Regions from separate parts of the Azoarcus sp. CIB genome, predicted to be linked through region 1. Evidence: riboswitches for the same ligand, from Rfam matches in the RefSeq annotation. Region 1 holds a riboswitch; each other region holds the start of a gene.
What was found. A riboswitch is a leader RNA that binds a small molecule or an ion and turns the genes downstream of it on or off. The one in region 1 is predicted to bind cobalamin.

Region 1 (5,915 bases):
TCGCCGGTGTCCGAGCGCCCTTTGATGAACTGCATGACGCCCACCTTCATGCCGTGGCCGAGCGCACGCGCGACGACGCCGAAGGCGGCGCTCGATTTGCCCTTGCCGTTGCCGGTATTGACCAGCAGCACGCCGCGCTCGTTCTGCGCCGCGGCGATCTTTTCGTCCACGACCGCTTTCTTGCGCTGCATGCGCTCGGCGTGTCGGGCGTTCCTGTCCGTATCGGGGGTATCCATGTCTTTTTTCTAGTCGGGAATGAAAAGGGTGCGCCCGTCGACGTCGAGCCGGCGGATCGGGTGCTCGAAGGCGCGGCTGAGGTGATCCGCCTGCAGGACTTCCTCGCGCGTACCGGCCAGCACGCCGCCCTTGCCGTCGAGCAGGATCACGTGGTCGGCGAAGCGGGCCGCCAGGTTGATGTCGTGCAGCACCATCACGACGCCACGCCCCGCGTGCTTGAGGCGTGCGAAGAGCTCCAGCACGGCGACCTGATAGTGCAGGTCGAGGTGATTCGTCGGTTCATCGAGCAGGAAGAGCCGCGGGGCCTGCGTCAGCAGCGTCGCGATCGACACGCGCTGGCGCTCGCCGCCGGACAGGCTGAGGATGTCCCGTCCCGCGAGTTCCGCCAGCCCCACTTCGGCCAGCGCCGCCTGCGCGATGGCGATATCGGCTGCAGTCTCCCAGCCCCATCGGCCGAGATGCGGATGACGGCCGATCAGCGTGGTCTGAAGCACCGAGGCCGAGAAATGGTCCGGCTGCTGCTGCGCGAGGAGCCCGCGGAAGCGCGCCGCGGCGAGGCTGTCCCAGTCCGCGTAGGGGCGGCCGCCAAGGCGCACGCTGCCCGCCGTCGGCGCGCGCAGGCCGGCCAGCGTGTGCAGCAGCGTGGTCTTGCCGGCGCCGTTGGGCCCGAGCAGCACGAGGCATTCGCCCGCCGCCAGCCGCAGGCTGAATTCGCAGCACAGCCAGCGCGCCCCGACCTGCAACGCAATGCCGTCGGCTTCCAGCAGGACAAGGGAAGAATCAGTCGAAGCCATCACGCCCTCCGTGAGTTGCGAGCACGGGGCACACCATCTCAGCGCGGATTCCGCGACAGCAGGAAGAGGAACACCGGCACGCCGATCAGCGCGGTCAGCACGCCGACCGGCAGCTGCACGGGCGCCATCACGGTGCGCGCAGCGGTGTCGGCGACGGTCAGCAGCGTGCCGCCGGCCAGCAACGCCGCCGGCAGCAGCAGGCGCTGGTCGTTGCCGATGGCGAAGCGCACGACGTGCGGCACGATCAGGCCGACGAAGCCGACGGAGCCGACCAGCGTCACCGCCGCCGCGGTCAACAGCGAGGCGAGCACGCACAGCAGGTAGCGCAGCCGCTGCACGCGCACGCCCAGGGCCGTCGCCGTCGCCTCGCCGCGCGCGAGCACGTTGAGGTCGCGCGCGAACGGCAGCACCACGACGAGCCCCGCGACGAGCACCGCCAGTGCCGGCCAAGGCCGGCTCGCGCCGCTCGCGTCACCCATCAGCCAGAACAGCATCGACTGCAGGCGCGTGTCCGTCGCCAGCGACAGCATCAGCGTCACCGCCGCGCCGCAGCCGGCCGCGACGATGACGCCGGTGAGCAGCAGGCGGGTCTGCGTCCACGAACCGTCGCCATGCGCCAGTCCGAACACCACCAGCATGGCCGCCAGTGCGCCGCCGAAGGCCGCGCCATCGACGACCCAGGACGCCGCGCCGACCAGCATCGCCGCCAGCGCCCCGACCGCCGCCCCGCCCGAGACGCCCAGCACGTAGGGATCGGCGAGCGGATTGCGCAGCAGCACTTGCATCAGCGCGCCGGCCAGCGCCAGCAGCCCGCCGCACACGAACACCGCCACCGCACGCGGCAGGCGCAGTTCGCGCACGACGTCGGCGCCCATGCCCTCGGCGCCGCGGAAGAGCGCATCGAAGACCTCGCCGAGGCCGATCGGCAGGTCGCCGGCGGCAAGCGCCCACGCCAGCGCGCACGCGCCCGCAAGCACCAGCCCTGCAATCACAAAGCCCGACGATGTGCGTCCTGGCATGAGTCTCCCGTCATCCGGTCGGGACGGCCGGCGGCGCGTCCCTTACTTCGGCGCGTAACGCACGCCCACGAAGACGTTTGCGCCCGGCGTGTTGTAATCCTTGATCAGCTCGTACTTCTTGTCGAACAGATTATTGACGCGTCCTTCGAGCGACCACGCGCGATCGATCGCATAGCGTGCGAACAGATTCACGATGCCGTAGCCGCCGAGGCGCTCGCGTTCGCCGTTGCTGCTGTAGCGGGCACCGCTGGCGACCAGTTCGCCACCGGCGAGCAGCTGCCCCATCGAGCGGCTCAGACGGAAGGTCGCCGTGCGGTCTGCGCGGCGCTGCAGATGGTCGCCGGAGTCCTCGTCGCGCGCCTTCAGGAAATCGATGTTCGCCGAAGCGTTCCACGCCCCGACATCGGCACGCCCGCTCAGGCTGACGCCCTCGAGCTTCGCCGAGGCCACGTTCGAAGGCATCAGCAGCGACACACCGGGTGACGGGAACGTCGACTGCCAGTCGATAAGGTTGCGCACCTTGTTGTTGAAGTAGGTCACCGACGCCGCGGCATGCGCACCTTCCCAATGCAGCGCGAGTTCGCGGCTACGCCCCTCTTCCGGCTTGACGTCCCGGTTGCCGCGGGTGATGAAGCTCATGTCGAAGCCGCAGATCGCCGTCGTGCAGACGAAGACGTCCTCGGGCCAGTAGAGGTCGTTGAAGGTCGGCGCGGCGAACGAAGTGCCATAGGACGCATGCACGCGCCACTGGTCGTTCAGTTGGTAGCCGTAGGCGAGCGAGCCCGTCGTCTTGTCCTCGAAGCGCGAATTGTCGTCATGGCGCAGGTTGGCCTGCAGGCGGTTGCGCCCGAAGCTGCCCTGCCACCCGGCAAGCACCGAGCCGACCGAACGCTTGTCGACCGCGATCGGCTGGCCGGTATCGACGTGCTGTTCGAGATACTCGTAGCCGAGCATCACGCGGCCGATGGGCAGGCGGAAGGTGTTCTGCCACACCGTCTGGTCCTGCACGGTGGTGAAGTGCGCCTCGGGCGAGAACTCGGAAAAACGGTCGCGACCGTCGTCGATCGAACGGCCGAAAGTCAGCGACGAGTCCCAGATGTCGGTGATGCGGTTCAGGCTGTACAGCCTGAGCGTCGAAGCGACGCTGTCGCTGCGGACGTTCGCGGGCAGCGGCGAGAACTGGTTGTCGTACCAGGCGCGCTGGTCGCTGTGCAGTACCGACATTCCGACTTCGTGGCCCGCAGCGGGACGGAAGGCCAGGCTGCCGGCAAAATTCGTGTTGCGGTGGCCATCCTTGTCCGGATCCGCGACGGCCTTGCGGCGTGCGCTGTAGCCTTCGGACTCCGCATAACCGCCAGAGAGATTGTAGGACCAGCGCTGGTCGCCGCCCGAAACGCCGGCGGTGGCCTCGCTGCGCCCATAGCTGCCTGCGCCGACGAAGGCATCGACGCGTGGTCCGCCCGCCTCGCCGCGACGCGTGAAGACCTGGATCACGCCGCCGACCGCGTCGCTGCCGTACAGCGCGCTCGCCGGGCCGCGCAGGATCTCGATCCTGTCGATCTGGGACAGCGGGATGTTCTGCGGAATCGGCTCGCCAAGGGTCGCCGAGCCCGTGCGCACGCCGTCGATGAGGATCAGCGTGTGGCTCGCCGCCCCGCCGCGCAGATAGATGCCCGTGGTGGTGCCCGGACCGCCTGCCTGCGAGAACTGCACGCTCGCCTGCGCGGCAAGGAACTCGGCCAGCGTCGACTGGCCGGCGAGCTCGATGTCCTCGCGTTCGATGACAGTCAGATCGCTGAGCAACTCGTTGATCGGGGTCGGCATGCGCGTCGCGGTCACGACGACGGTGTCACCGGTCTTTTCTTCGGCGGCCAGTGCACCGGAGGCAAACGGCAATGCGGCGGCCACCGCGACGGCGGTAGCGGACAAGCGGATATTCATCTGGGGTTATCTCCCTGCGCCAGCGATCGCGTCCCCGCGCCACTGGTCATCTTCACAATGGAAGCGCCGCCCGGGGAAATACGCGTTGAGCCGCTGCGATGCACGCCCGTCGCCGCCTCCCCGCGGCACTTCCGCCTTCTCGTGTCCAGGCCGGTATCCGGGCTCATGGGCTGGTCGGCACTCCGTGGCGGAGTCCGTACCGGGCGCATCGCCTTCCCGGACTCTCGTCCAGTGGCGGTTGGATGCGCTTTGCGTCCACTTACCGTTGCGGGGGCAGCACAGGCATTGCGGAGGGCGGCTTCGGGAGCCGTTCGCGCACCTGTTTCCCGTTTAACCCTCGGGCGGGAATCGCCGTCGGGCACCTGCTACACGTCGCACCCGAAACCGGGCGCGGGGCGGATAATAGCGCTTTCCGCAATTTTGCGCAGCGCAAAAAAACGCGTAATTCCAAAGACATGCCCGCACACTTCATCCTCGGCGGCGCGCGCTCCGGCAAGAGCAGCCACGCCGAATCCCTCGCCGTCGCCAGCGGCCTGCCCGTCACCGTGATCGCCACCGCGGAAGCCCTCGACGACGAGATGAAGGCCCGCATCCGTCGCCATCAGGACGACCGCCCGAGCGGCTGGCGCACCGTCGAAACGCCGGTCGCGCTCGCCGCGACGCTCGCGCGCGAAGCCACCGAAGGACGCTGCGTGATCGTCGACTGCCTGACGCTGTGGCTGTCCAACCTGATGGCCGACGCCTGCAACCTGGCCGAGCCTGCCGTGGCCGGACTGCCGCCGGCGCTCCACGCGGAGCGCGCGGCACTGCTGAAAACCCTGCCGACGCTGCGCGGCGAGGTCCTGCTCGTCGCCAACGAGGTCGGCCTGGGCCTCGTCCCCGACACTGCGCTCGGACGCCTCTTCCGCGACGAAGCGGGTCGCCTCAACCAGATGGTGGCTGCCGCCTGCGAGCGCGTCACCTTCGTCGCCGCAGGCCTGCCCCTCGCACTCAAGGGCGGCGCCTGAGCGCAAACCGCAACAACGCGACACGCCGCTGCCCATGACGGGTCGGATTTTTTGTACGCAGGCAGCGATTGCCTCCTAGAATTGCAGTTCCGCGACAAAATTTTTTCGGCAGGGCAGTAATGAACCTTGTGGCGCAAGCAGCTGACGCGAGACATGAACGCCGCAAGGCATTCGATGCCGCACGCCTGTGCCCCGCCCTGACAATCTCGCTGACGCTTCCGCTCTCGGCCTATGCGCAGGCAGGAACGCCGGCCGGAACGGGTGACATCCTCGCAAACCTGATCGCCACCGTCTTCTACGTCGGCTTCACGGCAGCCCTGCTGCTCAACAGCCTGCTGCAGTTTCTCGCCAACCGCGATCGCAATTACCTCATTTACGCGGGATTCGCGTTCGGCGCGGGCCTCAGCCTGCTGGCGGTCGGACTGCTCCACGGCTTTGCGCCCGACGGGGCCGACGGCGGCTGGACCACGACCGCCGAACCGATCGGCCTTGCTCTCGCCGGACTGTGCGCCGCCCTGTTCAACCGCGAATACCTGCGCACCGCCACGCGGTCGCCGCGAATCGACCTTGCGCTCAAGGTCTTTGCGGCACTGTTCGGCCTCGCGCTGGCCGGCGCCTTCGTGCTGCCGGGCGCTTACCCGGGCACGCTGATCGCCGGCATCAGCCCGGCCTTCGCCCTGCTGGCGACCGCATGCGCCGTTCACGGCCGCCAGCAGAAACTGCCGGGCGCGACGCTTCTCATCGCCGGCTGGACCGCGATGCTCATCGGCGCGCTCCTGTTCCTCGCCACCCATACGGCGCTGCTGCGTCCGGAGGGGCTCCCGATCCACGCGATCCAGCTCGCATGGGCGTTCGGCGTGCTGACGATGTCGCTCGCACTCGCCGAACGCACCGGCTCGAACTGGCGCGAACGCGCC
Region 2 (5,915 bases), 450 kb from region 1:
AACTCGCCTCAAGATGAGACTTCCCCGGGGCCTCGAGCCCCCTGAAGGGTCGTTGAAGACTACAACGTTGATAGGTCGGGTGTGGAAGCGCAGTAATGCGTTAAGCTAACCGATACTAATTGCCCGTGAGGCTTGATCCTATAACCCTGGATCACAGCGAACTCAACACGCTAAACAATCACACTCCCACACACTCTACTTCTCCACTTTGTGACCCCTTACAGTCTGACGACCATAGCGTCCCGGAACCACTCCTTCCCATCCCGAACAGGACAGTGAAACAGGACCGCGCCGATGATAGTGCTCTTCGTGAGTGCGAAAGTAGGTCATCGTCAGACTACCCCACTCCAAAAAAGCCGCTTCCCTCAAACAGGGCAGCGGCTTTTTTACGTCTACGTTCCGGATTTCGTGTTAGGCCGGATTTGTTGTATGTTGCAGTCAATCGCCCGCAAGCCAGCGTGTGCGGCTCGGAACGAGTCGGCCGGTGAAATAGCGGCGTCATCTGCCCTTCCGGTTTCAAGGAGATAGACGATGCAAGCAGTCCGTTTGCGCAAGGTACAGGTGGTGGCCGCGCTTTTTGCCGGTCTTCTGGGGTGCGGCTTTGCATATGCCGAGAAGCCCGATCATGCAGGAGGGGGCGGCAAGGGCGGACAGCACGAGCGTGCCGAGAAGGGGCAAGGCGGAAAGGGCGGCGGGCAGCAAAAGGGCGAGCGGGGCGATCACCGTGATGGCCGCGATCGCGTGGCACGCACGCGGGACGATGGGGTTCGCCATGTCGTGACGCGTTTCGAGACGCGGGAACGGACGGTGATTCGGGAGTATTTCGCGCGCGAAGGGGGGGCGGGCCGATGTCCTCCGGGGCTCGCGAAGAAAGGAAATGGCTGCATGCCCCCGGGCCAGGCAAGAAAATGGGCGGTTGGTCGGGCGTTGCCACGGGATGTCGTGTATTACGATCTTCCGCCTGCGCTCGTCGTTGAGATCGGGGTGCCACCGGCCGGTCACAAGTTTGTGCGCGTTGCCGGGGACATCCTGATGATCGCTATCGGGACAAGCATGGTCGTGGATGCAATCGAGGATCTGGGCGGGTTGTGATCGCGCGCGGCGTCTGTGCGGCGCAGGGCTATTGACGGGAGAGCCCTGGACCGGGAGAATTGCGCGCGATTCGACATTGACGGTGAAATATGACACCGTCGGAACACGGTGCGAGCTTGCTCAATTCCGTGGCGGGCCCGCCGCTGTAACCGGGGACGGATGTCGCAGGGATGCCGGTAAACTTCGAGCATCCAGTCACTGTCGGGGCATACCCCGGTGGGAAGACGCGGCAGTTCGGATGATCCGGGAGCCAGAAGACCTGTCGTAATCGACTGTTTTGTAGCTGGAACCAATGGCAAGGGTTCCGCTGTCCGCACTTGGCAGTGCGGCAGCGGAGCCCTTTTTGTTTTTGTGTTTGGACAAACAGGAGAATCGGATGCCTTCGACTGATATCAAGCAACAAGCCGCGAAAATCGCAGTTTCCGGTGCAGCAAACACCGCTGTGTGTGGCGCCGAAGCGAAGCCGGCAATCATCGCCACCCGCAAGCGTTGCGAGGCGGAAGGGGTGGGACTGTCCCATTACGTCCTGATGGACCGCAAGGCGGTGCGATGAGCGGCGTCGTTTCGACCGCTCGCGCCCCGTCCGCGGGGCGTTATGCCAACCTCGGTTGCGGCGCGAGCCTGATTCCATTTGACATCGGCCACGCGGACTACGTGGCGCTGAGCGATCCCTCCAGCGCTTTCTGGGCACTCGTCCGCAAGGACAAGCTCGCCGACACGCTGACCGATAGCGCGCTGATGGCGGGCTATCGGGCAAAGGCCGACGATTTCGCGCGGGAGCTGCATGCGCTGCGCTTCGAGTTGAAGCCGTCGGCGGTGTACGTGAATCCGACCGAGCGCTGCAACCTGAATTGCACGTACTGCTATATCCCGGAAGGCATGCGCCGCGCCGGGCAGCATATGTCGGAGGATCGGCTGGTGGAGGCGCTCGGGCGGCTCAAGTCGTATTTTTCGACCGTGCTCCCCGAGGGACGAAAGCCGCGCGTGATCTTCCACGGCGCAGAGCCCCTGATGAACCAGGCGGCTTTGTTCGCGGCAATCGACACATTCAAGGACGAGTACATTTTCGGGGTCCAGACCAACGCGACCCTGCTCGACGAAAAGGCGATCGCCTTTCTCGCCGATCGCAATGTCAGCATCGGTTTGTCGCTCGACGGGCCGCTTGCCGAGACGACCGACGCGACACGGCTGACGTTCGGAGGCAAGAGCGTACACGACAAGGTCTTGCGTGCGATGGAGTCGCTACGCGGATATTCGGCTTGGAGCGTAATTGCGACGTGCACCGAGAAGAACCTGAATCAGCTGGTTCCGCTGGTGGATCTGTTCCATGCGCACGAAGTGCCGACCTGCATGCTGAATGCGGTGCGCTGTACCCTGCCGGGCGCACGGACCGTCCGTCCCGACGACGATGCCCTGGCGCGTGCCTTCATTGCCGCGCTGGAGCGTACGCATGCCCTGTATCGCGAGACGGGCCGGAAGATGGTCGTCGCCAACTTCGCGAACATTCTGCTGGCCATCCTGGCACCGACCGCGCGCCGCCTGATGTGTGACATTTCGCCGTGCGGGGGGGGGCGTGCATTCTTTGCACTGGCGCCTGACGGCGGGCTGTTTCCGTGCAGCGAGTTCATCGGGCTGGATGCGTTCCGCGGCGGGAACCTGTTCACGGATCGCATCGAGGAGGTGCTCGAGAGCGACGCGTTCCGCAAGGTTACGGGGCGGGACGTCGACAGGATCGATCCGTGCAAGGCGTGCGCGATCCGGCACTTCTGCGGTTCGCCCTGTCCGGCCGAGGCGCATGAAATGAACGGGGGAATGGACCGTGTCGGGGCGTTCTGCGGCTTTTATGAGGAGCAGACGCGCTTTGCTTTCCGCTTGATCGCCGATCACAAGGCGAACGATTTCCTGTCGGACGGGTGGGATTCGGCGGACGGCGGGGTGGAGAGCAGTTTCGACTTCGTGTTGCCGTAAGCGGCGCGGCGCTTGTCGCCGTTTGCGAGGGCCCGCTCGGGGGGATCTCCGGCGGGCCCGTTTGCCTTATGCACTGCCGAGGTGGCGGCCGCCGCCGCCGGGGCGGGCGATTCCGGCGGAATCGTAGAGCTGCGGCTGCCGGGCGGCGTCGAGCAGGATCGACATGGCGGCTTGGTTATGCTGGAGGCGCTCGGAGATGAGCTTGCCGTTCAGTTCGTTGCGTGCCTGCGCGTCGCGTGCGAGCGCGTGAATTTCGTCCCAGCGCCTGAGGGTGTCGGGAAGCGGTTGGCACACCTCGCGGATCGCAGCATCGGTGTTCGGACGACGCAGCCTGCCGAGCAGCAGGGCGCGGTCGTTGTGGATGCGCTGCAGCTGATGGAAGCGTTCCGTCTTTTCGCGTGTCAGGACGAGCAGGCCGTCGGCGTCACCGGCGAGGAGCAGGGCTTCCTCGCGTTCGAGCAGTGCAAGGAAGCCGCGCAGCAATACCGCCTCGCTGTCGATCAGCTGGACGAGCCGCTGAAGTTCGGGCTGCAGGTTCACGGGCACTATTTCTGCGCGTCGAGCATCTGGCGCACGCTTTCGATCAGGCCGTCGGCGATGCGGTTGGCGTCGACCTTGAAGCGGCCTTCGCTGATCGCCTGACGGATTTCATCGACGCGGCTGCGGTCGATCTCGGGTGCGGCGGCCATCGCTGCTTCGGCCTTGTTGAGGCTGGACGAGAGCGAGGACAGTTCGACCTTTTCATTCGCGGCGCTGGCGATCGTCGTGCTGGCCGGGCGTTTTTCCCGGGCTTCTCCGGTCGGGGCGGACCCCGGCGGTTTCACTGTTCCTTCGATTTTCATGGCGCTACTCCCATTAAGCGGTCTCTGTTCGTGTTCACGACCGCGGGAGCGAAAACTTTAGGCGTTTTTTTGCATGGCCGCGGCATCAGAAATCGAGCTCGACGGTGCCGTCGGCGCGGGCCTTGCCGGAGATGACCTGGCCGCTGCCCAAGCGCACGCGCACGGGTTCTCCCGCGGCGGCGGCATTGAGCGCCCGCCCTTCATTGGTGACGGTGAAGCCGCTGCCGGTTCCGACGACCTTGACGTGCTGGCCCTGCCGCACCGTCTGGGGCAGGCGGAGCATGTCGGTGCGCAGCGCATTGCCTGCGGCGATCGTGAAGCGGGCGCTGTGGCCGACGGCCTGGGTCATATCGGTCAGCGTATTGGGGGCTTCGCCCGCGAGGTCGCCGCTGCGTCGTTCGAGATCCGCCGGTGCGATCACCTGGCCGGCACGGATCGGGCGCGCGGCAACCAGGTAGTCGCCGACGACGGAGATCTGCGCGGGTACATAGATCGTCCAGCCGAAGGGAGATTCGCAGCGGACGCCGACGTTGATCCGGCCCCAGGCGCGCGTGCCGGGGGGGAGGAAGGGGACGAGCTCGGCGCACGCGGGGAGCTGGTTCTGCGGATCGACGCCTTCGACGGTGATGCCGACCTTGCCCGGCAGGCCCGAAGTCTGTTGACCGAGGAACGTCATCACGGCCTGCCGGACCGGCGCCAGGGGCTGCTGAGCGCCGGCGCTTCCGCCCGTGAGCGTGAGGCTCAGGGCCCACAGGGAAATGACGGCGCGAGGGCGGTAAGGGGGCATGAGGTGGTTCGAAAGCATGGGGCGCATTCCACCATGCGGCCGGCCGATCGGCAACCGGCAAAGTTTTCCGCCGCTGCTTGCCGGGTGCCGCCGCGGTACTACCGAAAGCGGCGGAATTGGCCGGTATTTGCCGGTCTTATCGCGGCTAGGGGCTTGTGGGGCGGGGACTAAGATCGCTGGCATGGAAGGTGCAATGAACCAGGTGCCAGCCGATGAAGAGCTTAACGGCCGTCGGCGACAGAACTTGAGGTGATGCCATGAAGACCCAACTCGATAGCGCGCTGCAGTTTCATCAGACGGCACTGAACCTGCAGGCGCAGCGGCAGCAGATGCTGGCGTCGAACATCGCCAACGCGGACACGCCGAACTACAAGGCGCGTGACATCGATTTCCGCAGCGCGCTGAAAGGGGCGCTGGGCGACCGCATGGGGCCGCTCGCGCTGGCGAGTTCGTCTTCGCGTCACCTCGATGTGGCGGCGGAGATGCCGTTCGGGGCCTACGTCGGGTTTCGCCGCGAGTTCCAGTCCAGCGTAGATGGCAACACCGTGAACATGGATGCGGAGCGTGCCGCATTCGCCGAGAACTCGGTGCACTACGAGGCGAGCGTGACCTTCATCAACGGCCTGCTGCGCAGCATGCAGACGGCGATCACCGGCCAGTGAGCGGAGGGTAGGCGTCCATGAGCATGTTCAATGTATTTTCGATCGCCGGATCGGCGCTGCATGCGCAATCCGCGCGGCTGAACGCCACGGCGTCGAATCTGGCGAATGCGGACAGCGTCGCGGGGCCCGACGGCCAGCCCTACCGTGCCAAGCAGGTGGTGTTTACCGCCGCGCCGGTGGCGGGTCCGAACAGTGTCGGAGTCACGGTTTCGAACGTCGTCGAGAGTGCGGAGCCCGGGCGCCTGACTTATGACCCGAGCAACCCGGCGGCGAATGCGGAAGGCTACGTCGAGATGTCTAACGTGAATGTGGTCGAGGAGATGACCAACATGATCTCGGCCTCGCGTGCCTACCAGAACAATGCGGAAGTAATGAATACGGCGCGCACGCTGCTGCAGCGTACGCTGCAGATCGGGCAGTAAGGTTTCGGGAGCGGATCATGGCAACGGTCAATAACACGGTTTCGTCGGCGGCTGATTCGGCGTTGGCCTTGCTCGGGCGGAAGGACAGCACTTCGTCGAAGGGCGAGGTGGATAGCCAAGGGCGCTTCCTGACGCTGCTGAC
Region 3 (5,915 bases), 1.3 Mb from region 1:
GCACCGCACGCGTGGTCTCCTCGGCCTTCGCCTGGGCGATCACGTCCGCGTCCGAGATGAACTGGTGCGTGCTCATGCCGAAGTACGCGAGTCGTGAGGCCGACAGGCCGACGCAAATCATCTCGACGTCGGCGACGATGCGCGTGCCGCCGGCGAGGATCGCTGTCAGGCCTGCCGTGACGGCCTCCGGGTGGAAGTCGGTCAGGCCGTTGAATTCGAAGTCCGCGTTGGCGTGGATCATGCGGCGCACGACCGGCCACTGTTCGGGGCGATAGTCGTGGCGGCCGACCTCGGCGTCGATGATGGCGAAGGAATCGTGCTCGATCGCGCGCCCGGCGGCGGTGAGCTGTTCGGTGACGACGTTGCTGTGCATGGTTCAGGCGTGGGCGGGTTGGGCGCAGCCGGCGTGCGGCGCGTGGTGGTGGGAACAGCCGTGGCCATGATCGTGGTGGGCATGGCCGTGATCATGGTGGTGGTGAGGGTCGTGCCCGTCGTGGTCGTGATGGCCCGCGGTATGACTATGGTCGTGCAGGTGCTCGGCCTCGGCGGCCAGGCGATACTTGCAGCCGTCGCATTCGAGCAGCGAGGCTTCACCGGCGTCGGCGACGCGCGCCTCGACCAGCTCGAAGACGCCCGCGTCGAAGCCGAAATGCGTGCCCAGAGCGAACGCGATCTGCGGGTACTGCGCGCGCAGCCGCGCGAGCTGCGCGTCGATGCGCTCGATCAGCACGCCGGTGAAGAGATACACCGGCACCACCGCGATCTGCGTCATCCCCAGACGCACCTGGCGCTGCACCGCCGTCTCCAGCCGCGGCCAGGTCACGCCGGTGAAGGCGAGCTCGACGAGCTCGTGGTCGCTGTCCTCGAAGATCCAGCGCGCCATCTTCGCGAGCTCGCCGTTCGCGCCCGCGTCCGACGATCCGCGGCCCAGCAGGATCACGCCCGTGGTGCAGGGGTCCGGCATGTGCAGCGCGTGCATCAGGCGGTCGAGCCGGCCCATCAGCACGTCAAAAATCTCGCGTCCCATGCCGAGGTGGCGCGTGCATTCGAAGGCGACGGCGGGGTGGCGTTCGCGCGCCTGCTCGATCGCCGCCGGGATCTCCATCTTCACGTGGCCCGCTGCGTTGAGGATGAAGGGGATCACGATCACGCGCGCAGCGCCGGCCGCCGCACGGTCGAGTCCCGCGTCGAGCAGCACGTCGGCGTACTCGATGAAGCAGGCCTCGATGCGCCACTCGGGGCGGCGTGCGCGCCACTCCGCGGCAAAGCGTTCGATCTCGTCGTTGCCCGCGCGGTTGCGCGAGCCGTGGCCGACCAGCAGGATCGTGGTGTTTTTCATGATGCGTCTTCCGTGACGGTGGCCCGGCGGAAGCGGTGGCTGAAGGCCGGGTCGTAGAGTTTTGAACGGGCGATCTCGGGCCAGTCGCGCGCGCCCAGCGCGGGGCTCGCGATGATCATCGCCTGCGACGCGATCTTCTCGGCCTGGCACTTCTTCTTGATGTCGGCGAGGGTGCCGCGGACGATCTTCTCCTCGCCCGGCCAGCTCGCCTTGTGCACGACGAGGATGGGCGCGTCCTCCGGCCAGCCGGCACGGCGCAGCGCGTCCTGCACCTCGTGCAGCAGCGTGATCGACAGGAAGATGCACAGCGTCGTGCGGTGTGCGGCCAGCGCGTCGAGCTCCTCGCCCGCGGGCATCGGCGTGCGGCCCGCGACGCGAGTCAGGATCACCGTCTGCGTCACTTCCGGCAGCGTCAGCGTCTCACCCGCCGCGGCGGCCGCGGCCAGCGCCGAGGACACGCCCGGCACGACCTTCCACGGCACGCCGGCCGCATCGAGCAGACGCGTCGTCTCGACGAGCGCGCCGTACAGGCCGGGATCACCGGTCTGCAGCCGCACGACGGTCACGCACCGCGATGCCGCGTCGATCAGCCACGTGCCCATCTCCTCGAGCGTCATGTCCTTCGAATCGCGGATCGCGCAGCCTTCCGGCGCGTAGAGCGTCGCCGCCTGGTCGACCAGCGAACCGGCGAACAGGATGCCGCCCGCCTGTTCGAGCAGGCGCCGCCCCTTCACGGTGATCAGGTCCGGATCGCCCGGGCCGGCGCCGACGAACCACACGGTTCCCGGCAAGGACTTGGAATGCATACGGCTCCCCGCGAGTGCATTGAACAAGCACCGGGGGATGGCGACAGCCGACGGCACCGACGGGCGGCACGGTCGGGCGCAACTTGAGGCTGGGTCGATGAGTGGCTGCGTTCGGGCGCTCGAGGCCCGTGACAGACGCGATCGGATTCCAGTCGGCAAGCCCACACCCCGGGGCACAAACCTTCCAAATCGATCGGGCCGGTCTTCTGGCTCACCTTCTTTCGGATTCCGCCGCCTTCCCGAGCGCGAGGCTCAGTGGCGTATGGCGGATCCGTCAGGCTTACAGCAGCGGGGGCTGCGCCGGACTGGTCAAGGGGAGCGTGCCCCCGGACTTCACCGGACTTCCCGTTTCACCCCGTCACGCGGTCGCATGGCGGGGAACCCGGATCGAATTCAGCGCAGAGAATAGGGGAAGCGGACAGGGCGCGCAAGTAGCCGTTACGTCATTCGGCAGCACATCCGGCAACAGCTTTCGAGCCGCCTGCCCGAGTCGGGTAGTCCGCATCCCGGTGAATACTCTCGGGGTATGCAACCGGCGTTCCGCCCCGCTGCGGATACGGTTATGCTGGCGGGCATGACACAGATTTCTGCCGATTCCGCCATGATGCAGCCCGTGACAAAAGCCTGTGCGGTGCCGTCCTACCTGTCGCGCACCTATCACTGGGCCTATCTCAGCCATCGCACCCTGCCCTGGCTCGACCGCGAATGGGTCGTTTCGGCCATCCTGTGGGGCAATGCCCGGCGCCTGATGCGAGCGGCAGTCGAGGAGTTCGCTCCGGGACAGCGCCTGTTGCAGGCGGCGTGCGTCTATGGCCCGTTCTCGCGCCTGCTCGCCGAGCGCGTCGGCTGCAACGGGGCGCTCGACGTCATCGACGTGGCGCCGATCCAGGTCGCGAACGCTCGCCGCAAGCTCGACGGTCTCGCGCATGCCGAGGTGCGTCAGGGCGATCTGGCGCGACCGGATTGCCTCGCGGCCGGGTCGCACGAAGCCGTGTGCTGTTTCTTCCTGCTGCATGAAGTGCCGCCGGTCGAGCGCGCGTGCATCGTGCACAACCTGCTCGGGGCGGTCGAGCCGGGCGGCAAGATCGTGTTCGTCGATTACCATCGCACCCGCCCATGGCACCCCCTGCGTCCGGTCATGGCGCAGGTGTTCCGCTGGCTCGAGCCTTTCGCGCCCTCGCTGCTCGACGTCGACATCACGGCGCTGTCGCCGCTGGGCGAGGAATTCGCATGGAAAAAGACCACCTTGTTCGGTGGTCTCTATCAGAAGATCGTCGGGGTGCGGCGCGGCTGAGCCGCACCCGTCGCGGTGACGCTCAGCCGCCGCGATTGCCCGGCTTTGCGTTGAAGAGCGCTGCGCGCGGCGCGGGGCTACGTCCCGTATCCTGACGCGCCGGTGCGCGCGGGGCGTCGCCCGTGCGCGGCGCACGGTTGCCGCTGGGCTCCTGGCCACGCGGTGCGCCGGCCTTGTTCGCCTCGCCGTTGCGTGCAGGGCGATTGGCCTGCGCCTCCCCGCTGCGGGCCGGGCGGTTTGCCGGCTTGCCGCCGTCGGCCTGTGCGCCCTGCCGTGCCGGCTGGCGGTTCGCCCCGTGCGGCTGCGTGCGCGGCGCCGGGCGTTCTGCAAGCGGCTGGCGCGGCGCACGGCTATCGTTGCGCCGTCCCGACGACTGGCGCGGGTCGCGCGGCGGTCGCTCGCTGTCGCCCGGATCGGGCGCGTGGGTCACGAATTCCGGCACGGTGGCGCGATCGATGGTGCGCTTGATCAGGCGCTCGATCGACGCGAGGTAGGGCCTCTCCTCGCTGTCGACGAAGGAAATCGCCTTGCCGCTCGATCCCGCGCGGCCGGTGCGGCCGATGCGGTGCACGTAGTCTTCCGGCACGTTTGGCAGCTCGAAGTTCACCACCTGCGGCAGCTGGTCGATGTCCAGGCCGCGCGCCGCGATGTCGGTTGCGACCAGCACCGGCAGCGAGTTGTCCTTGAACTGCGACAGCGCGCGCGTGCGTGCCGCTTGGCTCTTATTGCCGTGGATCGCGGCGGCCGGGATGCCGTGTTTGCCGAGGTATTCGGCCAGCCGGTTGGCGCCGTGCTTGGTGCGCGTGAACACCAGCACCTGGTGCCAGTCGTGTTCCTTGACCAGATGCACGAGCAGATCGCGCTTCTGTTTCTGCGGCACCGAATACACGGACTGTTCGACCAGTTCGGTGGTCGTGTTGCGGCGTGCCACTTCGACGCAGCCCGGGTTGTTCAGCAGGCCGTTGGCGAGCGAACGGATCTCGTCCGAGAAGGTCGCCGAGAACAGCAGGTTCTGGCGCTGCTTGGGCAGCATCGCGAGCACCTTGCGGATGTCGCGGATGAAGCCCATGTCGAGCATGCGGTCGGCTTCGTCGAGGACGAGGATCTCGACCCCCGACAGGTCGACGGTCTTCTGGCCGGCATGGTCCAGCAGACGCCCCGGCGTCGCGACGAGGATGTCGACGCGCTTCTTCAGCGCCGAGATCTGCGGATTGATGTTCACGCCGCCGAACATGACCATCGAGGTCAGCGGCATGTGCTTGCCGTAGGTCTGCACCGATTCCTCGACCTGTGCTGCGAGCTCGCGCGTCGGGGTGAGGATCAGGCAGCGGGGGCGCCCCGCCTTGGGGGCGCTGGCCGAGCTTGTGGACAGCCGGTGCAGCAGCGGCAGCGTGAAGCCGGCGGTCTTGCCGGTGCCGGTCTGGGCTGCGGCAAGCAGGTCGCCGCCGGCCAGCACCAGGGGAATCGCCTGCGCCTGGATCGGTGTCGGCTGCGTGTAGCCCGACTCGGAAATGGCGCGCAAAAGGGGTTCGGCCAGTCCAAGACTGGCGAAGGAAACTTCGGAATTGATCAAGAAGGATGCTCCAGCGACGGCCTGTCGCTGCATTAGAGCGACACCAATCGAGGCGGGCAGGGTAGTGCGACCGGAAATAGTCGCAACAAGGTGTTATCGAAGGGCCTGCGACCGATTGGTCAAGGACACAGGTGTTGCGATACTACACTTTTTTCGTGCGGCGCAACAAGAGTTGCGTAAGCGGATTCTCCCCGGTTTGCGCGGCCTTTGCATTGATTTATATGCAAATTGTTGGTGTGTGTATCACTAAGGTGCAATGTTGCGCTTACTTCTTGTTAAGTATATTCCGCGTTTCGATCATGGTTTCTCGGAGTGCCACGCATGGCAGCTGTCCAAAACCGCCTCTCGCGCACTCGCGCACGTCTTGCGTTCCGGCTCGGTTTGCGCGCCACAGCGGGCCTCGCGGCAATGGGGCTGGTTGCGGTCGCCCTGGGCGCCGTCGTGGTGCTGCTGGTAGGGGGAACCTGGTCCGCTCTGGTTGCGGGCAACGTGGTCCTGGCCTTGGCTGCGGTCGTCAGCTTCCTGATCGCGACGGCCTTGTGCGTGCTGGTGTGCGGCTGGCTGTTCGCGCCGGTTGCCCGGCCCGACGGCGTGCGCCTGCCGCCGGAGCTCGCGGAAGGGCTGTTTCGCCTCATCGAGCGCACCGGCAAGCGTTTTGGCGGCATCCACATCGACGCGGTGTGGGTCGTCGGTGACATGAACGCCGCGATCCTGCAGCGCCCCCGCTGGGGCTGGGTCGGTCCGTTGGAAACCCATCTGATGATCGGCCTGCCGCTGGCCCACAGCGTGACCCGGCGCCAGTTCGGCGCGATCCTCGCGCACGAGTTCGCCCATCTTGCGGCGCAGCGCCGCGGGCTGGACGGTTGGTGGGGGCATCTGCGCGCCTGGTGGTTCCGCGCCCTC

Region 2: another riboswitch for cobalamin. It lies ahead of cbpA (modified peptide precursor CbpA); the one in region 1 lies ahead of AzCIB_RS02550 (TonB-dependent receptor domain-containing protein).
Region 3: another riboswitch for cobalamin. It lies ahead of cobM (precorrin-4 C(11)-methyltransferase); the one in region 1 lies ahead of AzCIB_RS02550 (TonB-dependent receptor domain-containing protein).

What each region holds. Positions count from the first base shown of each region.
Region 1 covers NZ_CP011072.1:602,869-608,783, reverse strand. Annotated here, with positions in the region: gene cobO (cob(I)yrinic acid a,c-diamide adenosyltransferase) at 1-236, opposite strand, end outside; gene AzCIB_RS02560 (ABC transporter ATP-binding protein) at 246-1,031, opposite strand; gene AzCIB_RS02555 (FecCD family ABC transporter permease) at 1,070-2,050, opposite strand; gene AzCIB_RS02550 (TonB-dependent receptor domain-containing protein) at 2,093-3,991, opposite strand; cobalamin riboswitch at 4,138-4,356, opposite strand; gene cobU (bifunctional adenosylcobinamide kinase/adenosylcobinamide-phosphate guanylyltransferase) at 4,447-4,998, shown strand; gene AzCIB_RS02540 (diguanylate cyclase) at 5,118-5,915, shown strand, end outside.
Region 2 covers NZ_CP011072.1:1,057,573-1,063,487, forward strand. Annotated here, with positions in the region: rRNA gene AzCIB_RS04685 (23S ribosomal RNA) at 1-140, shown strand, start outside; rRNA gene rrf (5S ribosomal RNA) at 225-338, shown strand; gene AzCIB_RS04695 (hypothetical protein) at 532-1,092, shown strand; cobalamin riboswitch at 1,156-1,373, shown strand; gene cbpA (modified peptide precursor CbpA) at 1,385-1,645, shown strand; gene cbpB (peptide-modifying radical SAM enzyme CbpB) at 1,642-3,060, shown strand; gene AzCIB_RS04705 (flagella synthesis protein FlgN) at 3,127-3,600, opposite strand; gene flgM (flagellar biosynthesis anti-sigma factor FlgM) at 3,606-3,902, opposite strand; gene flgA (flagellar basal body P-ring formation chaperone FlgA) at 3,988-4,707, opposite strand; gene flgB (flagellar basal body rod protein FlgB) at 4,947-5,351, shown strand; gene flgC (flagellar basal body rod protein FlgC) at 5,369-5,773, shown strand; gene AzCIB_RS04730 (flagellar hook assembly protein FlgD) at 5,791-5,915, shown strand, end outside.
Region 3 covers NZ_CP011072.1:4,598,069-4,603,983, reverse strand. Annotated here, with positions in the region: gene AzCIB_RS20660 (precorrin-8X methylmutase) at 1-373, opposite strand, end outside; gene AzCIB_RS20655 (sirohydrochlorin chelatase) at 377-1,339, opposite strand; gene cobM (precorrin-4 C(11)-methyltransferase) at 1,336-2,145, opposite strand; cobalamin riboswitch at 2,325-2,547, opposite strand; gene rquA (rhodoquinone biosynthesis methyltransferase RquA) at 2,747-3,439, shown strand; gene AzCIB_RS20640 (DEAD/DEAH box helicase) at 3,462-5,009, opposite strand; gene AzCIB_RS20635 (M48 family metallopeptidase) at 5,334-5,915, shown strand, end outside.